2 regions of the Bacillus sp. z50 genome follow, and region 2 is predicted to be linked to the other one. Evidence: a T-box and tRNA genes for the amino acid it is inferred to sense, from the RefSeq annotation. Region 2 holds a T-box; the other holds one or more tRNA genes.

Region 1 (8,707 bases), on a different contig from region 2:
TAAAACCAATATGAACCCTTAATTTATCCTGATACCATTGGGACGTATAACCAAAGAAATGCTCGAATTGCGGATCGCCTGTACCCAGCATGATCATTTGGATATCTTCCTGCAAAATCTCATGGAATACAGCTCTAACCAGATCAAAGCCTTTCTGAGAGGTTAAACGCGATACAACGGCAATCAGCGGCTTGCTATCATCTACCGGTAAATTGAAATACTCCTGGAGATAACGTTTATTCGCTTTTTTGCCTTTCAGAGAATTGACTGAAAACTCGCTGGCAATCGCAGCATCTTTTTTTGGATTATATAAGTCATTGTCAATTCCATTTAAAATCCCATATAAATCTGAGTCTCTTGCCTGAAGCAATCCATTCAGACGCTCACCGTAATAGTCAGTTTTAATCTCCTCTTTATAAGTAGGGCTGACAGTAGTTATTGCATCTGCATAAACCAGTGCTGATTTCATAAAGTTGACGTTCCCGTCAAATTCCAACTGGTTAAAGTAGTCATCATGAATCCCCAGTACATCATCAAGAAAACTTTTTCCATAAATGCCTTGGAATTGCAAATTATGAATTGTAAATATATTTTTGATGTTTGCTAATTTCGTATTCTGGTGCTGAGTTTTCAATAAGAATGGAATCATTCCCGTATGCCAATCATGTGTATGAATAACATCCGGTAAAAATGGAATATGATAAAGTGCTTCAACAGCCGCTTTACAGAAATAAGCAAAACGTTCACCATCGTCAAATTGCTCATAAAGTTTTGGTCTATGGAAATAATATTCATTATCCATAAAGTAATAAATGACACCATCATATTCAGCTTCAAAAATACCGCAATACTGTCTTCTCCAGCTTAACTGAACTTCAAATTCAGCAATTTTTTTCGCTGAATTAAAAAAATGAGTAGGTATCGTCCCATACTTAGGAAGCAACACTCTTACCTCATGACCTAACTTTTTTAATTCTTTAGGAAGAGAGCCGGCTACGTCAGCCAGCCCTCCAGATTTAGCAAAGGGTACACATTCAGATACTACAAATAATACATTCACGAGTTCATCAACGCTCCTTGTTTTACACCTTTTTGAATAACAATTGGTTGGAATGGAGACCCAATCAGAACTGTTCCATCAGCAATTTCTACATCCTTATCGAGGATTACATAATCGAGTTTGCAATTCTTACCGATTTTTGTTTTTTGCATGATAATGGAATTTTTAATGGAAGTACCTTCATCAATATTAACGGCCCTAAAGATGATACTGTGCTCTACTTCACCTTTTATGATAGAGCCGTTGGCAACCATTGATTGGCTTACATGAGACTTCTCACTATACTTGGATGGCGGCTCATCCTTAACTTTTGTATAGATAGGACATTCCTTCATGAATAACTGACTCCAATTTTCTTCTTTAAGAAGATCTATACTTGATTGAAAATAGGCATTAATAGAATTGATATTCGCCAGATAACCTTCATACTGATAAACACAGATAGCGAAGTCGGAATAATGATCTTCCACAACATCCTTTAAACATTTGTACCCAGTTTGTTTCCGCTCGTCAATTAATTTAACAAGCAGTTCTTTTTTAAGGATGAACATTTCAAGTGATTCTTTATCTTTTTTGATTTCCGTAATATCACATTTGTTTTGTATATGATATTTAAGAACAGCATTAAAATCGATATTGCAAACGGTTTGACTGTTAGCAACAATCACATACTCCTGTTTACTTCTTTCAAGATAGGTCATATGATAAGCAAAGTGATCAAACGCATGAACCTCACCAGATACATCTTCTGTATGAGGCACCGGGAGGAAGAATAGTCCATCTCTTTTTCTATTCAAATCCCAGTTCTTACCTGTTCCCAAATGGTCCATTAACGATCTGAAATGTGCTTGTGGATAAACAGCTACATTAGATATTCCCGAATTAACCATGCTTGAAAGAATAAAATCTATTAAACGGAAACGACCAGCTATTGGTAATGCTGCAACATTCCGACTTTTTGTTAAAATATCCAGTGATTCAAAACTATTCGTGGCATCTATAATACCTAATAGTGATTTACTCATATTTTCAACGCCTTTCACTATATCAAGATAATTTTATAACATTTTCTTCTGTTAACAGTTCAGGATTAACCAATATAACATCTTCATCATCAATAGGTCTGATCACCTGGTTATCCGGTATAACAGCACCTGGAGGAATAATAGCCTTTTCAATATAGACATTCTTTCCGATAACGGCATCTGACATGATTACAGAATCTTTAACATGTGCGTCTTTGCCAATCTGTGCTCCATAGAAAACGACTGATTTTTCCACCTTACCTTCAACTATACATCCTTCGTTAATCAGTGATTCTTTAACCTCTGCTTTGTTAGATAGATATTGTGGTGGTCTGTTCGGATTAACTGAATAAATGCGCCATGAATAGTCATAAAGATTTAATTCACACTCTTCATCCAGTAAATCCATATTAGCTTCCCAATAACTTTTCAGTGTACCAACATCTTTCCAATATCCTTCAAATGGATAAGCATATACCTTTTTATCATCATTTAATAATAAAGGTATGATATCCTTACCAAAATCCCTTGTTGAATCTTCATTTTTAGCATCTTTTATCAAATAGTCTTTTAGAACTTTACGATTAAATATATAGATACCCATAGAGGCTAAATTATTTTTCGGATTTTTCGGTTTCTCTTCAAATTCCATTACAGAATAATCTTCTCTGGTGTTCATGATTCCAAATCTGCTTGCTTCATCCCAAGGAACAGGAATAACAGAGATAGTCGCATCTGCTCCTCTTTCCTCATGGAAGCTCAACATTTTATCATAATCCATTTTGTAAATGTGATCTCCTGAGAGAACAATCACATAATCCGGATCATATTGATCGATATAGTTTAAGTTTTGGTAAACCGCACTTGCTGTACCCGTATACCATCTCATTTCCTTTGAAGCAGAATACGGAGGTAATACAGTTACTCCGCCATCTTTTAAATCGAGATCCCAGGCACTTCCGTTAGAAAGATAGGAATTAAGCAATAACGGCTGGTATTGCGTTAATACCCCTACCGTATCTATTCCAGAGTTCGTACAGTTACTTAATGTAAAATCTATAATTCTATATTTACCGCCAAATGGGACTGCCGGTTTTGCAACATCAGCTGTCAAAGCCTCAAGCCTTGTTCCTTGTCCTCCTGCCAGTAGCATTGCGACTATTTTTTTCTTTGCCATTTTTATTTAACTCCTTCCGTTTTTTAATGGGACGCAGTACAGTAATTCCAAATGGAGGTACCTTAATCTTTACGTGATATGGTCTCCCATGAAAAGAACCTTCTTCTGCGATGATTTTCTTTTTATTAACATGATCGCTTCCACCATATTGGACAGCATCACTATTTATGACCTCTTTGTACTCCTGTTTATCAGGTACTCCAACTTTATATTCTTCATAAGATATATTTTTGAAATTACACAGTACTATCAATGGATTTCCTTCTCGATCACGACGAATAAATGAGAATATGGACTGATCGGTGTTATGAACATCAATCCACTCAAATCCTTCAGGATAATCATCTAACTCATATAACGGCTTTGACCGTTTGTAAAACTTTAGTAAGTCTGCAAAGAAATGATTTAATGTTTGATGAGAATCATAATTTAGTAGATGCCAATCAACCTGTTCTTTATCCTTCCATTCTGAGAACATCCCCAGCTCTCCACCCATAAATAATAATTTTTTCCCCGGGTGGGTTGTCATAAATCCCATGAGTAATTTCAACTGAGAAAATTTTTCTTCGTAGCTTCCTGGCATTTTATCAAGAAGAGATTTTTTACCGTGGACCACTTCATCATGTGACAAAGGTAAAATAAACCGTTCCGTATAAGCATACATTAAGGAGAATGTTACTTTATTATGAAGATCCTTTCGAGAACACGGATCTGATTCCATGTACTCTAAAATATCGTTCATCCAACCCATATTCCACTTATATGTAAATCCTAAACCTCCCTCACTAGCTGGCTTAGTTACGTTAGGCCAATCAGTTGAGTCTTCAGCCATCATAAGAACTGTAGGATCGGATTCTTTTACAACTTGGTTAAGTTTCTGTAAAAAATCTATAGCATGTGGATTAACGTCACCACTATATGTATTGGGCCAATAAATGATATTTGCGACAGCATCCACTCTAAATCCATCTATGTGAAAATACTTCATCCAATATCTTGCGTTGGATATTAAAAAACTATGAACTTCTGGTTTGCCCAAGTCAAAATTTGCTGTTCCCCATACTGGATTCTCTCTGTGTTTGAGATCAGAGTATTCATAAACAGGTGATCCATCAAACATAAATAAACCATGAGCATCTTTACAATAGTGACCAGGTACCCAATCAAGCAATACACCTATGTTATGCTGATGACATTGATCGATAAAATATTTCAAGTCTTCAGGCCTGCCATATCGGCTTGTTGGTGAATAATAACCTGTACTCTGATAGCCCCATGATCCGTCGAACGGATGTTCAGTTAGTGGCATTAGCTCAATATGTGTAAAGCCCTGTTCAACTACATAGGGGATGAGTTCATCAGCCAGGTCACGGTATGTATAAAATTCCTCAATCTTGCATTCATCGCTCGGTATAGACACTTGGCCTTCCTGGATATGTTTTCTCCATGTTCCTGCATGAATTTCATAAATAAACATGGGGTTCTCATCTTGTTGTTTCTTTGTTTTTTTCTTAAGCCAAGACGCATCATTCCATTTATATGAATCATCTATAGGATATACGACAGATGCCGTATGAGGCCTTATTTCTGAATAGAAGGCATACGGATCACTCTTTAGAGCTATGGCTCCAGATGCTGCTTCAATTTCATATTTGTATATATGTCCGTCCAGGTTTTTATCTACCAGAAGCGTCCAAATACCCTGTTCAGAAACTCTTTTTAATTCATAACCGTTACCATTCCAATTATTAAAAGAACCCACCAAGCGTATCTGACGGGCGTTTGGTGCATATACTGTAAACCTTGTATGTATATCATCATTTACCTTTATCAAATGGGAACCGAACAGTTTATATGCATCATAAAGAGAGCCTTCATGAAACAAATGGACCTGATAGTCTGTTGGGATAGCATTAGGCATATTATCACCCTTTCTCGAATTTTCTCAATATACTAATTAAACTACTTATTCTGTAACTAAATCAAATGCAAAAATTGTTAATTTAGCTCTAAAAAGCTTTTTTTCACTACTTTTTGGAATTAGTAAGATAAATTAACAGGTATCAGTATAATATATCCAAAATATAGTATATAGAAACTTAAATACTATTATTTTTATGTTAAATATTTCATTATATTGAGAAAAATATCAATGAAGTGGTCTACCACTCAAAAACGAGTTAATTAATTAAAATGTTTACTTAATAAAGTTGTGTAAGAAAATATTAAACTATTTGTTTATTATAGTATTTATCTATAGTAAACAAAATATTCTCATAATTCAAGACCAAAAAGGGAACTTAGATACTTTGGCATATAATATATCTTTCAACATAGAACTTTAGGAAATACAATCGAGGAAAGGATGATTGTGTTGAGTTAATTCTTCTGAGGGCTTCTTTATAATCGATTGAGGATTTAAGAATTAGTATATTCTCTATAAGAGAACATTATCCGTGAAATTTTTTAAATACAAACCTTTACAATTACTTTCCATTGTCTCACGGATCTACTGATTAAAGCAAGACTTAAATAAATGATACCCTCTCAGAAAACTATAAGAAGATGTCTATGCGAGCTTCAATTGCTTATTTATGTTGATATATGGATCATATGAAGGTTTATCGTGAGGCATATTTAATAGCAGAATTTAATACTTAATTTAGGTGGAGTGGAGGTTCGAACAGTAAAATTAGTATAGGGCAAAATGAGAAGGGCTTATAGCAATATTTTCCCAATTCCCAAATGGGGAAACAATTCAAGAATTGACTCACACATCTATTCATATTACAGGTAGAAGTAGATTTTCAATTTGGTTGATATAATCCTTACTAAAGAAATCATAAAATTTTACTTGGTATTCCTCTTAAAAGTACTTGATGATCAGTTCGGCTTTATTCTCGTTCTATTTTAGACTTTAACCGTTATTAGAATTTTACCTTTGCCTTCTTATAAGGCGTTTAGGAGACAATGTATTGACGGACTGAGCTCTTTTGGCAGTTATGTTTTAATTATTAAGATTTCATTTATTAAAATAATATATAAAAAAACCATGTACATCATGTACATGGTTTTTATGACCCCTACGGGATTCGAACCCGTGTTACCGCCGTGAAAGGGCGGTGTCTTAACCGCTTGACCAAGGGGCCAAATGGCGGAGAAGGAGGGATTTGAACCCTCGCGCCGGTTACCCGACCTACACCCTTAGCAGGGGCGCCTCTTCAGCCTCTTGAGTACTTCCCCAAATATGGCTCCGCAGGTAGGATTCGAACCTACGACCGCTCGGTTAACAGCCGAGTGCTCTACCACTGAGCTACTACGGAATAATGGTATATGGGCCTAAATGGACTCGAACCATCGACCTCACGCTTATCAGGCGTGCGCTCTAACCAGCTGAGCTATAGGCCCGAAGTAAAATTTGGAGCGGGTGAAGGGAATCGAACCCTCATCATCAGCTTGGAAGGCTGAGGTTTTACCACTAAACTACACCCGCACTCTATGGGGCGGCTGATGGGAATCGAACCCACGAATGTCGGAACCACAATCCGATGCGTTAACCACTTCGCCACAACCGCCGTGCATTGTCTTTTTAAAGTTATGGTGGCTCAGGACGGAATCGAACCGCCGACACAAGGATTTTCAGTCCTTTGCTCTACCGACTGAGCTACTGAGCCGTTTTGTATCTTTGTATTTCTCTGATGCTGCTCAATGTCTTACTGATGAGCTAACATTTTATAAATGGCGGTCCGGACGGGACTCGAACCCGCGACCTCCTGCGTGACAGGCAGGCATTCTAACCAACTGAACTACCGGACCATTTATTGCGGGGACAGGATTTGAACCTGCGACCTTCGGGTTATGAGCCCGACGAGCTACCAGACTGCTCCACCCCGCGACAATAATAATTTGTTTCCATATACTACAAGGTATTTAAGGTATATATGGCGGAGGAAGAGGGATTCGAACCCCCGCGCGGTTTAACCCGCCTCCCGGTTTTCAAGACCGGTCCCTTCAGCCAGACTTGGGTATTCCTCCATATATAGTGGTGGACCTTGTAGGACTCGAACCTACGACCGGACGGTTATGAGCCGTCTGCTCTAACCAGCTGAGCTAAAGGTCCTATTTGGTAGCGGCGGAGGGGATCGAACCCCCGACCTTACGGGTATGAACCGTACGCTCTAGCCAGCTGAGCTACACCGCCAAATATTGAATCCTATTAAAGTTTATAATGGTGGAGCCTAGCGGGATCGAACCGCTGACCTCCTGCGTGCAAAGCAGGCGCTCTCCCAGCTGAGCTAAGGCCCCATAAGTTTTAGATGGTCGGGAAGACAGGATTCGAACCTGCGACCCCTTGGTCCCAAACCAAGTGCTCTACCAAGCTGAGCTACTTCCCGCAAAAAGATGGCGCGCCCGAGAGGAGTCGAACCCCTAACCTTTTGATCCGTAGTCAAACGCTCTATCCAATTGAGCTACGGGCGCATTTTTTGCAAAAAACTAGTGCCGAGGGCCGGTCTCGAACCGGCACGGTAGTCACCTACCGCAGGATTTTAAGTCCTGTGCGTCTGCCAATTCCGCCACCCCGGCATATAACTTGGCATTGGAGCGGAAGACGGGATTCGAACCCGCGACCCCCACCTTGGCAAGGTGGTGTTCTACCACTGAACTACTTCCGCATATAAGTGCGGGTGAAGGGACTTGAACCCCCACGCCGTAAGGCGCCAGATCCTAAGTCTGGTGCGTCTGCCAATTCCGCCACACCCGCATTTTGTAAATGGTGAGCCATGAAGGACTCGAACCTTCGACCCTCTGATTAAAAGTCAGATGCTCTACCGACTGAGCTAATGGCTCGTACTGATGGTGCCGGCAAGAGGACTTGAACCCCCAACCTACTGATTACAAGTCAGTTGCTCTACCAATTGAGCTACACCGGCTTAATAGATTTAAACGCTTTTCTAAGACGCTTAATTATTATAACTTATGTTTTTTATAATTTCACCAAGTATTTTTTGGTAATTTTTAATTTTATAATGGTGGAGGATGACGGGATCGAACCGCCGACCCTCTGCTTGTAAGGCAGATGCTCTCCCAGCTGAGCTAATCCTCCGTTTTATTGCCTAGCGACGTCCTACTCTCACAGGGACTCGCGTCCCAACTACCATCGGCGCTGAAGAGCTTAACTTCCGTGTTCGGAATGGGAACGGGTGTGGCCTCTTCGCCATCGTCACCAGACGATTTTGTCAGCGACATTTATTATTATATCGTATTTCTGACATTTTTCAAGAGAAATTTTAAAGAATTTTTATCTTTTTTTCATTCTCTCAAAACTGGATAATGTAAGTTTGGCAAGTATGCTTGATTCATTTGGTTAAGTCCTCGAACGATTAGTATCCGTCAGCTCCATGTGTCACCACACTTCCACCTCGGACCTATCAACCTGATCATCTT
Region 2 (12,680 bases):
ATTCCACCCCAATTGCTTTTTATCTTTAATAAATCGGGCTTGGTTGCTCTTTTTAATATATCGTTAACTCGTCCTACCGGCACTTTAAAGGATCGGTTTGTTGTTACTTTAGCCTTTTCTTTAGCAGGAGCTGAGTCTTTATTAATCGCAACTCCATTTTCACGTATGGTGTTTAACTGAGTTTCCAGTTGATTGATTTTATTCATTAGTTTTTGAATCGTGTCGTCTGTAACTGAACTCTTGCTGCTTTCCGGTTCACTTTGGCAAAGCTTTACCAACAAAACCTCCAAAAATATTCTAGGGTGACTGGACCACTTCATTTCCTGAATAGAACGATTCCATTGATCAATCCAAAAATGAAGTTGATCTGACGAAATGTTTTCAGCAAGTTCTTTAAAATCTTGATCTATATAAACTCTTTCCATTGAATCCTCGAGCTCTGGTGCCGCCTGAAATAGGAGCATGTCCCGAAAATACAGAATCATATCTTCAACAAAACGAATTGGATCTTTCCCTAAAGCTAGTAATTCCTGGAGTTGATTTAATGCTTCGGCTGTCTCTCTCTTATAGATTGCACTTACAATCTTAGTTAAAAAGGATTGTGAAACAGCTCCAGTAACGGTCAGTGCATCCTCTAATGTAATGTTGTCGGAACCAAATGATATGGCCTGGTCCAGCAAACTCAAGGCATCCCTCATACCGCCTTCTGCCGCTCTTGCGATAACCAATAATGCATTCTGATCGTATGAAATGCCGGTTTCAGTTAAGATTCTTTCCATCCTTCCGACAATATCCTGTGGAGTGATGCGTTTGAAATCGAAGCGTTGACATCTTGAAATAATAGTGAGAGGAATTTTATGTGGCTCGGTAGTAGCTAAAATGAATATAACATGAGCCGGTGGTTCTTCAAGTGTTTTCAGTAAAGCGTTGAAGGCCCCAGTTGACAACATATGGACTTCATCAATGATATACACTTTGTACTTAACCGATGAAGGCGCATATTTTACCTTATCACGTATATCTCTAATTTCTTCAACTCCATTATTGGAGGCTGCGTCAATTTCTAATACATCAGAGATCGAACCATCTGTTATACCCCTGCATGATGCACATTCATTACATGGCTCCTGAACTGGGGCATGCTCACAGTTAACTGCTTTCGCTAATATTTTCGCTGCACTTGTTTTACCTGTCCCACGTGGACCTGAAAAAAGGTAAGCATGGGATATTTTTTGGTGCAGCAGGGCATTTTGGAGCGTTTTAGTAACATGTTCCTGACCGATCACATCTTCAAAAGCCTGAGGACGCCAAACTCGGTATAATGCTTGATAACCCAATATTCCTGCCCCTTCCTTACATAATCCCTTATATTATATCGTAAATAGTGACATTTACAAACGGCAAAAATGCATAAAAAAAACCATTCTTTAAACGAATGGTTTTAATCTTTTTATGTAAATAACTGCCGTGCACCCTCCGTTGATAGATATCCATAAGCGGAACCAGTGCAGTTAGCTCAGTCCAGGCTGCCCTGCGGCACATGAGAGGTCTTACTTACTGCTGCTTCCTTCCGGACCTGACAGGGTTCATAAGTTCCCATTGCGCAGGACCCAGACGTCAACACCACTTACAAAGGTCAGACCCTACAGAGTACCTACCGAGGGAGGGAATTCCGTCTTGCTAGAGCGGATTGCAAGTACAGGACACCGCTACCTTCCCACCTAGCACGGCAAATTTGAAACCAATATTAGGCGTCTTTACTGACGCATAAATTAGTATACCTATAAATAAATAAAAATGCAATATCTTGAACCTGTAAATTCATCCATTGTTTTCCGACTGTCTATTTCTCTTTGCGAGTTTCTTCTTTTCCCTTAAGTCTCTAAAAAAGGATGTTAATAAGTGACTGCACTCCTCTTCACATACCCCTGTAATTACCTCACATTGATGGTTAAAACGTGAATCATCGAGGAGATTCATAAATGTTCCCGCACAGCCTGCTTTTGGATCATTTGCACCATATACTACCCGATCAACACGAGACATCAAAATAGCACCGGCACACATCGGGCAAGGTTCCAATGTAACATATAGGGATGCCCCTTCAAGTCGCCATGTACCCAATTTCTCGCAAGCATTCTGGATTGCTAGAATTTCAGCATGGGCGGTAGCACTTTGATTCGTCTCTCTCAGATTATGCCCACGAGCAATGATCTTTCCATCTTTAACAATAACCGCTCCAATCGGAACTTCATTACTGTCTTGTGCAGCTTTTGCTTGTTCAATTGCTTCTTGCATAAAAAATTTATCATCATTCATTTTGCTAAAACCCCTTAAACAGTAGGATTATAAAAATATGGACTTTATTTATCAATATTATTTATAATGAATTCTTAAGTCTATATGGTACAATAATACTCGGTCTTTAGAAAAGAGTAACATAAAGGTAAGGAGGACCTCATATGAACCATACCCCATTTATTACTGTTGAAGGTCCCATTGGTGTGGGGAAAACTTCATTGGCGAAAGCAATAGCCAGCCATTTTCAATATAAGCTGCTAAAGGAAATAGTTGATGAAAATCCGTTTTTAGATAAATTCTATGATGATATTCAGGAATGGAGCTTTCAAACAGAAATGTTCTTCCTATGTAATCGTTATAAACAATTAGAGGATATTCAAGTAAAGTATATCCAAAATAATCAACCCGTCGTAGCAGATTATCATATCTTTAAAAATCTCATCTTTGCCCAAAGAACCATACAAGAGTCTCAATTCAGCAAGTACAAAGACATATACTCCATACTAACTATGGATATGCCAAGACCTAATATGGTCATTTATCTGGACGCAAGTATTGAAACGCTAATGCATCGAATTGCACTCCGCGGCAGAGAATTTGAGAAAAATATAAGTGAAAAATATTTAATGCAGTTATCAGAAGACTACGCTCAATTCATGAATGAATTTGAAGCAGCTCATCCTGATATCCCGGTACTTCGCTTTAATGGTGATGAAATGGACTTCATCCTAAGAAAAGAAGACCTGGATTTGATCTTAACGTCTGTATCTAATCAACTGCAAAAAGGAGTTTGTTCATGATTCTTCATCCTAAATATCAAATCCCTAAAAGTGCTGTTATTACTGTAGCCGGTACTGTCGGCGTTGGAAAATCTACATTAACAAAAGCATTAGCAGAAGAACTCGATTTTCGTACTTCCTTTGAAAAGGTAGATACTAATCCTTATCTTGACAGTTTTTATGCTGACTTTTCACGTTGGAGCTTCCATCTTCAAATCTATTTCTTAGCAGAACGCTATAAAGAGCAAAAACGTATTTTCGAATATGGCGGTGGTTTTATTCAAGACCGCTCTATTTATGAGGATACAGGCATCTTCGCAAAAATGCATTATGACAAAGGAACCATGAATCCAACAGATTATGAAACCTATACAAGTCTTTTTGAAGCTATGGTGATGACTCCATATTTTCCGCATCCAGATTTACTTATTTATCTGGAAGGCTCCCTGGATGATATTCTTAACCGTATTCAATTGCGCGGCAGAGAAATGGAGCAGCAAACTCCTGTAGAATATTGGGAGGAAATGCATGGAAGATATGAAAAGTGGATTAATTCCTTCAATGCTTGCCCAATATTGCGATTAAATATTAAAGATTATGATTTAGCTGAAGATCCAAATGCTGTTCACGATATTCTTGAACGTGTATCAGAACAAATTCAGCAATCTGGAAAATTGAAAAAGGTATTTTAAAATATTACATTTTATACTACCTAGAAGGTTTGACCTATTAGGGCTGCTTAAAGGACCTGATTTCGCTATTCTTACCGGAATCAGGTCTTTAATTTTATCTTCATTGTCATTCTACTATTAGATATAGTCCGCCAGTTATTTCTCAAAATCCCTATCCTACGTGCTCTCCCCACCCACCTAAAACAGATTGAGCTATTCCTGCGCTTAAGGCTATATAACTTATTCGAATCCAATTAAATATATTTTGACCACTTCAATGCATTATCTCCTATTAAAAAATATCTATATAAACATCCCTTAAAAGGCAGATTAATGCCTAACTTTTAAGGAGCACTCATTTTTATATAAAAAGGGATATCCACATGCCAAACTTGGCGGATGTGGATATCCCTTTGTTAGTTATACTTATTATTTGGCGAAGGGATCGATTCCAACACAGTCCTTCAAATGGACTTTAGCACCCTTCCCCATATCAGCAGTTTGTGAATGCTCTTCATCTTAAGCTTTTGTGATAACTTTTTTTCCACCCATATAAGGTTGAAGAGCTTCTGGAATTAATACAGATCCATCTTCCTGCTGATAATTTTCAAGGATTGCAGCAACAGTACGTCCAATCGCTAGGCCAGATCCATTTAATGTGTGAACATGCTCAGGCTTAGCGTTTATATCTCTGCGGAAACGAATATTGGCACGACGAGCCTGGAAGGCTTCAAAATTACTGCAAGAAGAAATTTCACGATACGTCTCATAGCTTGGAATCCAAACTTCTAAATCATATTTTTTAGCTGCTGTGAAACCAAGATCTGCCGTACACATTTTTAACACACGGTATGGAAGCCCAAGCAATTGCAGAACTTTTTCCGCATGGCCTGTTAGTTTTTCCAATTCTTCATAAGAATCCTCTGGTCTTACAAATTTAACGAGCTCTACTTTGTTAAATTGATGCTGGCGAATTAATCCACGTGTATCACGACCTGCAGATCCTGCTTCAGATCGGAAACAAGCACTGTAAGCAGCATAGCTTATTGGCAGTTCATCACCAGATAGTATTTCATCGCGGTGATAGTTCGTAACTGGAACTTCAGCAGTAGGAACTAAGAAGTAATCCTCACTGTTAATTAAGAAAGCATCCTCTTCAAATTTAGGCAGCTGGCCCGTACCTGTCATGCTTGCACGATTAACTATGTAAGGCGGAAGCATTTCTGTATAACCATGTTCTTCAACGTGTAGATCTAACATAAAGCTTGCTAAAGCACGTTCAAGTCTTGCTCCTAATCCTTTGTAAAATACAAAGCGGCTTCCTGTAACTTTTCCAGCGCGTTCAAAATCAATGATTCCTAAATCAGCAGCTATCTCCCAGTGTGGCTTTGGCTCGAATCCAAAGTCTCTCACTTCTCCCCACTTTCGCGCCTCAACGTTTTCATCCTCAGAATCTCCGACAGGAACACTTTCATGCGGGATATTAGGGATAGTCATCATAATTGAATCCAGTTCTTCTTCAATTGTACGCAATTCCTGATCGAAGCCTTTTATTTTTTCGCCAACCTCACGCATTTCAATAATTAACGCATCGGCATCCTTTTTCTCTTTTTTCAGCATAGCAATTTGTTGGGAGACTTCATTTCTTCTGCTTTTTAACTGTTCAGTTTCAACAATTAATTCTCTGCGGCGTTTATCGAGATCCTCAAATTTATCTAGATCATTCAAATCTTCCCCACGGTGTTTTAGCTTTTCCTTAACTTCTTCAAGGTTTGCACGCAATAGTTTTACATCAAGCATACTAAATTCCTCCTTTTAAATTATTGTAAACAAACAAAAAACTCCCGTCCCTAAAAGGGACGGAAGTTTTATCCGCGTTGCCACCCTAGTTATAGGCATTTTATATAAATGCCTACCACCTCATAAGATAACGGCTTTTAAAACCGAGGATATTTATTCTCCTTTAAGATTTCGATATCCTGCTCCGAGATGGATTCATCAGACGATATCGCCAGTTTGCACCACCCACTGGCTCTCTTCAGATATGCTACTCTGATTACTGGTTCTCATCAACGCTATTCGTTTATTCATTTAATATTCTATTAACTATCATACACTCTTCGCGCAACTATATTCAATCATAAAAATAAAATTTTAGAATAAACCTTTAACTGCTCCAGTGATACTATCCCACATATCACCGAAGAAGCCTCCGATTGATCTCATGGATAATACAAACCAGTTTGACTTTTCAACAGTTTCAGCAGCTACAACATCAACGCTGATATTCTTTTGCCCTTCCTCTGTTAAGAAGCCAAGATCACTCTTGTCGGATTCAAGAGTTAGATAACCAACCTTATCTCCTTTTTTCACTGGAGCCACCAGGTTGCCATCTTCATCAAGCTTGTCCTTATCTAATACTAGTTTAGTCTTAAGATTTTCCTTTTCGCCATTTTTTACAATAAGGTTAATTGCCTTGTTTGTCTCAATAGCTACAGACTTTTCTTTCCCTTTTGCAACAGGTAGTGTTTTTTGACCTTTTACTTGATATCCTTTTTCTACAATCTCCTCTGTGGAGAAGTTATTAAAAGCATAGTTAAGTATTTTTTCAGTTTCTGAAAAACGTGACATTTTACTGTCTGCTTTCATCACAACTGAGATATATCTTTTTCCATCTCTTTCAGCTGTTGCAGTGAAACAGTTGCCGGCGAATTCTGTAGAACCGGTCTTTAATCCATCTACACCATTATACTCTGCAATCAATCCTGGCAACATCCAGTTGAAATTTTTATATGTTTTGCCATCTTTAAATTTTAATTCTGGCTTTTTAGCAGTATCTATCACCTCAGGATAGTCTGTTACTAAATGATATGCCAACTTAGCAGTTGCACGTGCTGACATAAGATTTTCATCATTCTCTTCACCTGCAGGATGCTGGCCAAGCAGGCTTGAGTTATTTAAACCGGACGAGTTAACGAATTTATAGTCTTTCAAACCTAACTCTTCGGCTTTCTCATTCATTAATTTCACGAAATTCTTTTCAGTACCGCCAACCACTTGTGCGAGAGCTACTGTAGCAGCATTACCTGAGAATATGGCCATTGCCTCGTAAAGCTCTTTAACAGTATAAGCTTCACCTTGTGTCAAACCTATATTCGATAAACCTGGAGCTCCTGAGAGTTTATGTACATATTCGTCAATTGTAACAGTTTGATCCCACTTAATTTTCCCGTCTTCAATAGCTTCTAATACAAGATACTCTGTCATCATTTTTGACATGGATGCTACGCCAAGCACCTTATCAGAATTTTTTTCGTAAAGAATCTTTCCACTAGTCGCATCTATTAGTATTGCTGCCTCAGCACTCAGTCCTAGCTCGTCTTCGGCATATGCAGTAGTATTCGTGAATGGAAAAACAAATGTAACAAGTAATGTTAATACAGCAAGTAAAGAAGTTAATTGTTTTGCCTGTCTCAAGTATATCCCCCCTGATTATCAATGATTGTCGATTAAACACTTTTGTTATTGTATCATAAAAGGACTAAAAAAAATAGACAGAGTATAAAGATACTCTGCCATCTTTTCTTTAGTGCTTGATAACTTAGTTATAGGAATAGTTCGGTGCCTCTTTTGTAATTTGTACATCATGCGGATGACTTTCTTTTAATCCAGCTCCAGTCATTCTGACAAATTGTGAATTCTCTCTGAGCTCTTCTAAATCTTTCGTTCCGCAATAACCCATACCTGCACGAAGACCACCGATAAGCTGATAAATCGTATCAGCTAATGGACCTTTATAAGGAATTCTTCCTTCTATACCTTCAGGAACAAATTTCTTCGCATCTTCCTGGAAGTAACGATCCTTAGATCCTTTTTCCATTGCTGCTACTGAACCCATGCCTCTGTATACTTTAAATCTTCTGCCTTGGAAGATTTCAGTGTCTCCCGGACTTTCAGTCACTCCTGCTAATAAGCTGCCCAGCATAACGGCATGTCCGCCTGCTGCTAATGCTTTAGCAACATCACCAGAGTATTTAATACCACCATCTGCAATAATCGACTTACCGTGCTTTCTTGCTTCAGTTGCACAATCATAAATGGCAGTGATTTGTGGCACACCTACACCAGCAACGACCCGTGTTGTACAAATAGAACCAGGTCCAATACCTACTTTTACAATATCAGCTCCAGCCTCAATTAACGCTCTTGTACCCTCAGCAGTTGCAACGTTCCCTGCAATAATAGTCAACTCAGGGAATGTTTCTCTAATTTCACGTACCTTATCAAGTACACCCTTAGAGTGGCCGTGCGCTGTATCCAGTACAATCGCATCTACATCTGCGCTAACCAGCATCTCTACCCTTTTCATAGTATCAGATGTAACACCTACAGCAGCAGCTACAAGTAATCTTCCGTATTTGTCTTTTGCTGATCTTGGGAATTCAATTATTTTTTCAATATCTTTAATAGTGATTAAGCCTTGAAGTGTACCCTCTTCATCTACTAGAGGGAGCTTTTCAATTTTATATTGCTGTAGAATTTTCTGCGCCTCTTCTAGATTAGTTCCCACAGGAGCTGTTACCAAGTTTTCCTTTGTCATAACATCATCAATACGCATGGAGTAATCGCGAATAAAGCGCATATCACGGTTTGTTATAATACCTACCAATTTCTTTTCTTCCTTGTTGTTAACAATCGGAACACCAGATATTCTATATTTGCCCATTAAATGCTCCGCATCGTAAACCTGGTTTTCTGGAGTTAAGAAAAATGGCTTTGTTATGACACCATTTTCGGAACGCTTTACTTTATCAACCTGTTCAGCTTGTTGTTCAATAGACATGTTCTTATGAATAACACCCAGTCCGCCTTGTCTAGCCATTGCTATAGCCATCTCAGACTCAGTTACTGTATCCATACCCGCACTAATTATAGGAATGTTTAGGGCTAAGTTGTCTGCTAAACTCACCTTTAGTGATACATCCTTAGGTAACACTTCAGATTTACCTGGTATAAGTAATACATCATCAAAGGTTAAGCCTTCTTTGGAAAATTTATCTTTCCACATATTATGTCCTCCATTCCCAAAAAAATTTATTTGTAGATTAACAATTGGACAAACTACTGTCAAGGAAAAAGTAACTAGTTTAAATATTCAAACAATTAAAGAGGGGTAGTTATGTCCAAACAACAATATGATTATAATCATCTGTTCTCACCTTATTATTCAACAAACTACACACAGAAATACTTAAAAAACGCCTATAATAAATTAGGACTACTGAATGCTGATACATATAGTTACGATAACTGTAACAAATTTATATCTTATCTTGAGACTGGAATACTTTATTTTAAACAGTTGGATACTCTTCCTATTCAGCTAAAACCGCTTCTTTTATACTATGGGTTTACTCATTTTTTAAAGGCATGTCTATTAGTTGTTGATCCGCTTTATCCGGAAACAACCGCTGTCTTATCTCATGGGGTATCCACAAGGAAAAAGAAAAAACAACAATACGAATTTCTTTTTGATGAAATTAAAATTCAGCGCCATGGATTATTTACTCACACAGCCGAGAAGATATATGGAATAAAGCAATTGGAGAACGAAAAAATAGCAATGATTGATATACTTCAGGAAATCCCTGAGCTTGGAATCCTTTTTAAAAGATTAAAAAATAAATGTACAAGTATTGAAGTTCTTTTTAACAAAGAACACACTGTAGTCCATCTACCGACTATCGTTTTGGATCAGTATAAAATGACCTCAGAACGTTTTAAGGACTTTCTTAACTCCAAGTGGGAGCTACCTATACAGGAAATACATCAGGATGGAGAGAAGAGATTGCATCTGCATTTTAAAAAAGCATACCTTCCGATACTTGGGGATGTACCTTTTAGATTTAATATACATTCGGACACATTCCATCTTTCCTTACAAAAAGAAGGATTAGCCTCTACCTTACCAGATCTTTTAATACTTTATTTACTATTGTATAACCTCAGTATGATTTCCCGATATGAAACGGAGTGGTGGTCAGACTTATTTAAGGAGATGCCCTTTTATGATCTTCCCTTTATCAATAGCTTAATGAGTATAGCTGAAATTAAAATCCCATTCTTGATATCGGAGTGGTTAGATTGTATATAGAGAATGTCTAATAAATAGGTCAGTGTGGCAATGCAAAGAGTTTGATAGTTAGGAATTAAGTAAAAATCGTTTATGCCATGTTTCCCTTTCTATTCCCTGCATCCGTCCAATATGGATCATACACACCTTTCTGCTATTTCTCATAACACTCGGTACCTTCTTCTCAACAAACGTTCGAAGGTATCCTTCAGTCTTAAAAACAACACAAAAAAAACCAGCTCATCAACTGAACTGGTTTCTTAATTTGCCCGGCAACGTCCTACTCTCACAGGGACTCGCGTCCCAACTACCATCGGCGCTGAAGAGCTTAACTTCCGTGTTCGGAATGGGAACGGGTGTGGCCTCTTCGCCATCATTACCGGACTATTTGGTTAGAAAGAAATCATTCTTTCAAAACTGGATAATGTAAGTTTGGCAAGTATGCTTGATTCATTTGGTTAAGTCCTCGAACGATTAGTATCCGTCAGCTCCATGTGTCACCACACTTCCACCTCGGACCTATCAACCTGATCATCTTTCAGGGTTCTTACTAGCTTGCGCTATGGGAAATCTCATCTCGAGGGGGGCTTCATGCTTAGATGCTTTCAGCACTTATCCCGTCCGCACGTAGCTACCCAGCTATGCTCTTGGCAGAACAACTGGTACACCAGCGGTGCGTCCATCCCGGTCCTCTCGTACTAAGGACAGCTCCTCTCAAATTTCCTGCGCCCACGACGGATAGGGACCGAACTGTCTCACGACGTTCTGAACCCAGCTCGCGTACCGCTTTAATGGGCGAACAGCCCAACCCTTGGGACCGACTACAGCCCCAGGATGCGATGAGCCGACATCGAGGTGCCAAACCTCCCCGTCGATGTGGACTCTTGGGGGAGATAAGCCTGTTATCCCCGGGGTAGCTTTTATCCGTTGAGCGATGGCCCTTCCATGCGGAACCACCGGATCACTAAGCCCGACTTTCGTCCCTGCTCGACTTGTAGGTCTCGCAGTCAAGCTCCCTTGTGCCTTTACACTCTGCGAATGATTTCCAACCATTCTGAGGGAACCTTTGGGCGCCTCCGTTACTCTTTAGGAGGCGACCGCCCCAGTCAAACTGCCCACCTGACACTGTCTCCCACCCCGATCAGGGGTGCGGGTTAGAATGTCAATACAGCCAGGGTAGTATCCCACCGATGCCTCCACCGAAGCTGGCGCTCCGGCTTCAAAGGCTCCTACCTATCCTGTACAAGCTGTACCAAAATTCAATATCAGGCTGCAGTAAAGCTCCACGGGGTCTTTCCGTCCTGTCGCGGGTAACCTGCATCTTCACAGGTACTATAATTTCACCGAGTCTCTCGTTGAGACAGTGCCCAGATCGTTACGCCTTTCGTGCGGGTCGGAACTTACCCGACAAGGAATTTCGCTACCTTAGGACCGTTATAGTTACGGCCGCCGTTTACTGGGGCTTCAATTCGCACCTTCGCTTGCGCTAAGCGCTCCTCTTAACCTTCCAGCACCGGGCAGGCGTCAGCCCCTATACTTCGCCTTGCGGCTTCGCAGAGACCTGTGTTTTTGCTAAACAGTCGCCTGGGCCTTTTCACTGCGGCTCTTCGAGGCTATAAACCTCTAATGAGCACCCCTTCTCCCGAAGTTACGGGGTCATTTTGCCGAGTTCCTTAACGAGAGTTCTCTCGATCACCTTAGGATTCTCTCCTCGCCTACCTGTGTCGGTTTGCGGTACGGGCACCTTCTTCCTCGCTAGAGGCTTTTCTTGGCAGTGTGGAATCAGGAACTTCGGTACTCTAGTTCCCTCGCCATCACAGCTCAGCCTTATGTGATGAGCGGATTTGCCTGCTCATCGGCCTAACTGCTTGGACGCGCATATCCAACAGCGCGCTTACCCTATCCTACTGCGTCCCCCCATCACTCAAATGGAAGAGAGGTGGTACAGGAATATCAACCTGTTGTCCATCGCCTACGCCTTTCGGCCTCGGCTTAGGTCCCGACTAACCCTGAGCGGACGAGCCTTCCTCAGGAAACCTTAGGCATTCGGTGGAAGGGATTCTCACCCTTCTTTCGCTACTCATACCGGCATTCTCACTTCTAAGCGCTCCACATGTCCTTCCGGTCATGCTTCACAGCCCTTAGAACGCTCTCCTACCACGCATACCATACGGTATGCATCCACAGCTTCGGTGATACGTTTAGCCCCGGTACATTTTCGGCGCAGAGTCACTCGACCAGTGAGCTATTACGCACTCTTTAAATGGTGGCTGCTTCTAAGCCAACATCCTGGTTGTCTGGGCAACTCCACATCCTTTTCCACTTAACGTATACTTTGGGACCTTAGCTGGTGGTCTGGGCTGTTTCCCTTTTGACTACGGATCTTATCACTCGCAGTCTGACTCCCGAGTATAAGTCTTTGGCATTCGGAGTTTGTCTGAATTCGGTAACCCGATGAGGGCCCCTAGTCCAAACAGTGCTCTACCTCCAAGACTCTAAACTCGAGGCTAGCCCTAAAGCTATTTCGGAGAGAACCAGCTATCTCCAGGTTCGATTGGAATTTCTCCGCTACCCACACCTCATCCCCGCACTTTTCAACGTGCGTGGGTTCGGACCTCCATCCAGTGTTACCTGGACTTCATCCTGGACATGGGTAGATCACCTGGTTTCGGGTCTACGACCACATACTGCAAACGCCCTATTCAGACTCGCTTTCGCTGCGGCTCCGTCTCATCAACTTAACCTTGCATGGGATCGTAACTCGCCGGTTCATTCTACAAAAGGCACGCCATCACC

Evidence for each region. The T-box of region 2 lies ahead of serS (serine--tRNA ligase). A T-box ahead of a tRNA ligase gene usually reads a tRNA of that ligase, here a tRNA-Ser.
Region 1: it has a tRNA-Ser gene. The T-box ahead of serS (serine--tRNA ligase) is inferred to sense a tRNA for this amino acid. The anticodon was not compared.

Annotation. Positions count from the first base shown of each region.
Region 1 covers NZ_JBZFQL010000006.1:251,913-260,619, forward strand. Annotated here, with positions in the region: gene glgA (glycogen synthase GlgA) at 1-1,060, opposite strand, end outside; gene AC4G3N_RS16685 (GlgC family sugar phosphate nucleotidyltransferase) at 1,057-2,085, opposite strand; gene AC4G3N_RS16690 (glucose-1-phosphate adenylyltransferase) at 2,108-3,262, opposite strand; gene glgB (1,4-alpha-glucan branching protein GlgB) at 3,204-5,183, opposite strand; tRNA gene AC4G3N_RS16700 (tRNA-Glu) at 6,340-6,411, opposite strand; tRNA gene AC4G3N_RS16705 (tRNA-Ser) at 6,415-6,505, opposite strand; tRNA gene AC4G3N_RS16710 (tRNA-Asn) at 6,511-6,585, opposite strand; tRNA gene AC4G3N_RS16715 (tRNA-Ile) at 6,597-6,670, opposite strand; tRNA gene AC4G3N_RS16720 (tRNA-Gly) at 6,682-6,755, opposite strand; tRNA gene AC4G3N_RS16725 (tRNA-His) at 6,762-6,837, opposite strand; tRNA gene AC4G3N_RS16730 (tRNA-Phe) at 6,861-6,936, opposite strand; tRNA gene AC4G3N_RS16735 (tRNA-Asp) at 7,002-7,078, opposite strand; tRNA gene AC4G3N_RS16740 (tRNA-Met) at 7,084-7,157, opposite strand; tRNA gene AC4G3N_RS16745 (tRNA-Ser) at 7,205-7,297, opposite strand; tRNA gene AC4G3N_RS16750 (tRNA-Ile) at 7,306-7,382, opposite strand; tRNA gene AC4G3N_RS16755 (tRNA-Met) at 7,387-7,463, opposite strand; tRNA gene AC4G3N_RS16760 (tRNA-Ala) at 7,492-7,567, opposite strand; tRNA gene AC4G3N_RS16765 (tRNA-Pro) at 7,580-7,656, opposite strand; tRNA gene AC4G3N_RS16770 (tRNA-Arg) at 7,665-7,741, opposite strand; tRNA gene AC4G3N_RS16775 (tRNA-Leu) at 7,761-7,846, opposite strand; tRNA gene AC4G3N_RS16780 (tRNA-Gly) at 7,861-7,935, opposite strand; tRNA gene AC4G3N_RS16785 (tRNA-Leu) at 7,943-8,024, opposite strand; tRNA gene AC4G3N_RS16790 (tRNA-Lys) at 8,035-8,110, opposite strand; tRNA gene AC4G3N_RS16795 (tRNA-Thr) at 8,118-8,193, opposite strand; tRNA gene AC4G3N_RS16800 (tRNA-Val) at 8,291-8,366, opposite strand; rRNA gene rrf (5S ribosomal RNA) at 8,375-8,491, opposite strand; partial or broken rRNA gene AC4G3N_RS16810 (23S ribosomal RNA) at 8,624-8,707, opposite strand.
Region 2 covers NZ_JBZFQL010000012.1:614-13,293, reverse strand. Annotated here, with positions in the region: gene dnaX (DNA polymerase III subunit gamma/tau) at 1-1,337, opposite strand, end outside; RNA gene ffs (signal recognition particle sRNA large type) at 1,466-1,730, opposite strand; gene tadA (tRNA adenosine(34) deaminase TadA) at 1,822-2,319, opposite strand; gene AC4G3N_RS19065 (deoxynucleoside kinase) at 2,463-3,101, shown strand; gene AC4G3N_RS19060 (deoxynucleoside kinase) at 3,098-3,772, shown strand; gene serS (serine--tRNA ligase) at 4,271-5,551, opposite strand; T-box leader at 5,604-5,833, opposite strand; gene AC4G3N_RS19050 (serine hydrolase) at 5,906-7,228, opposite strand; gene guaB (IMP dehydrogenase) at 7,353-8,819, opposite strand; gene AC4G3N_RS19040 (YaaC family protein) at 8,931-9,905, shown strand; rRNA gene rrf (5S ribosomal RNA) at 10,152-10,268, opposite strand; rRNA gene AC4G3N_RS19030 (23S ribosomal RNA) at 10,339-12,680, opposite strand, start outside.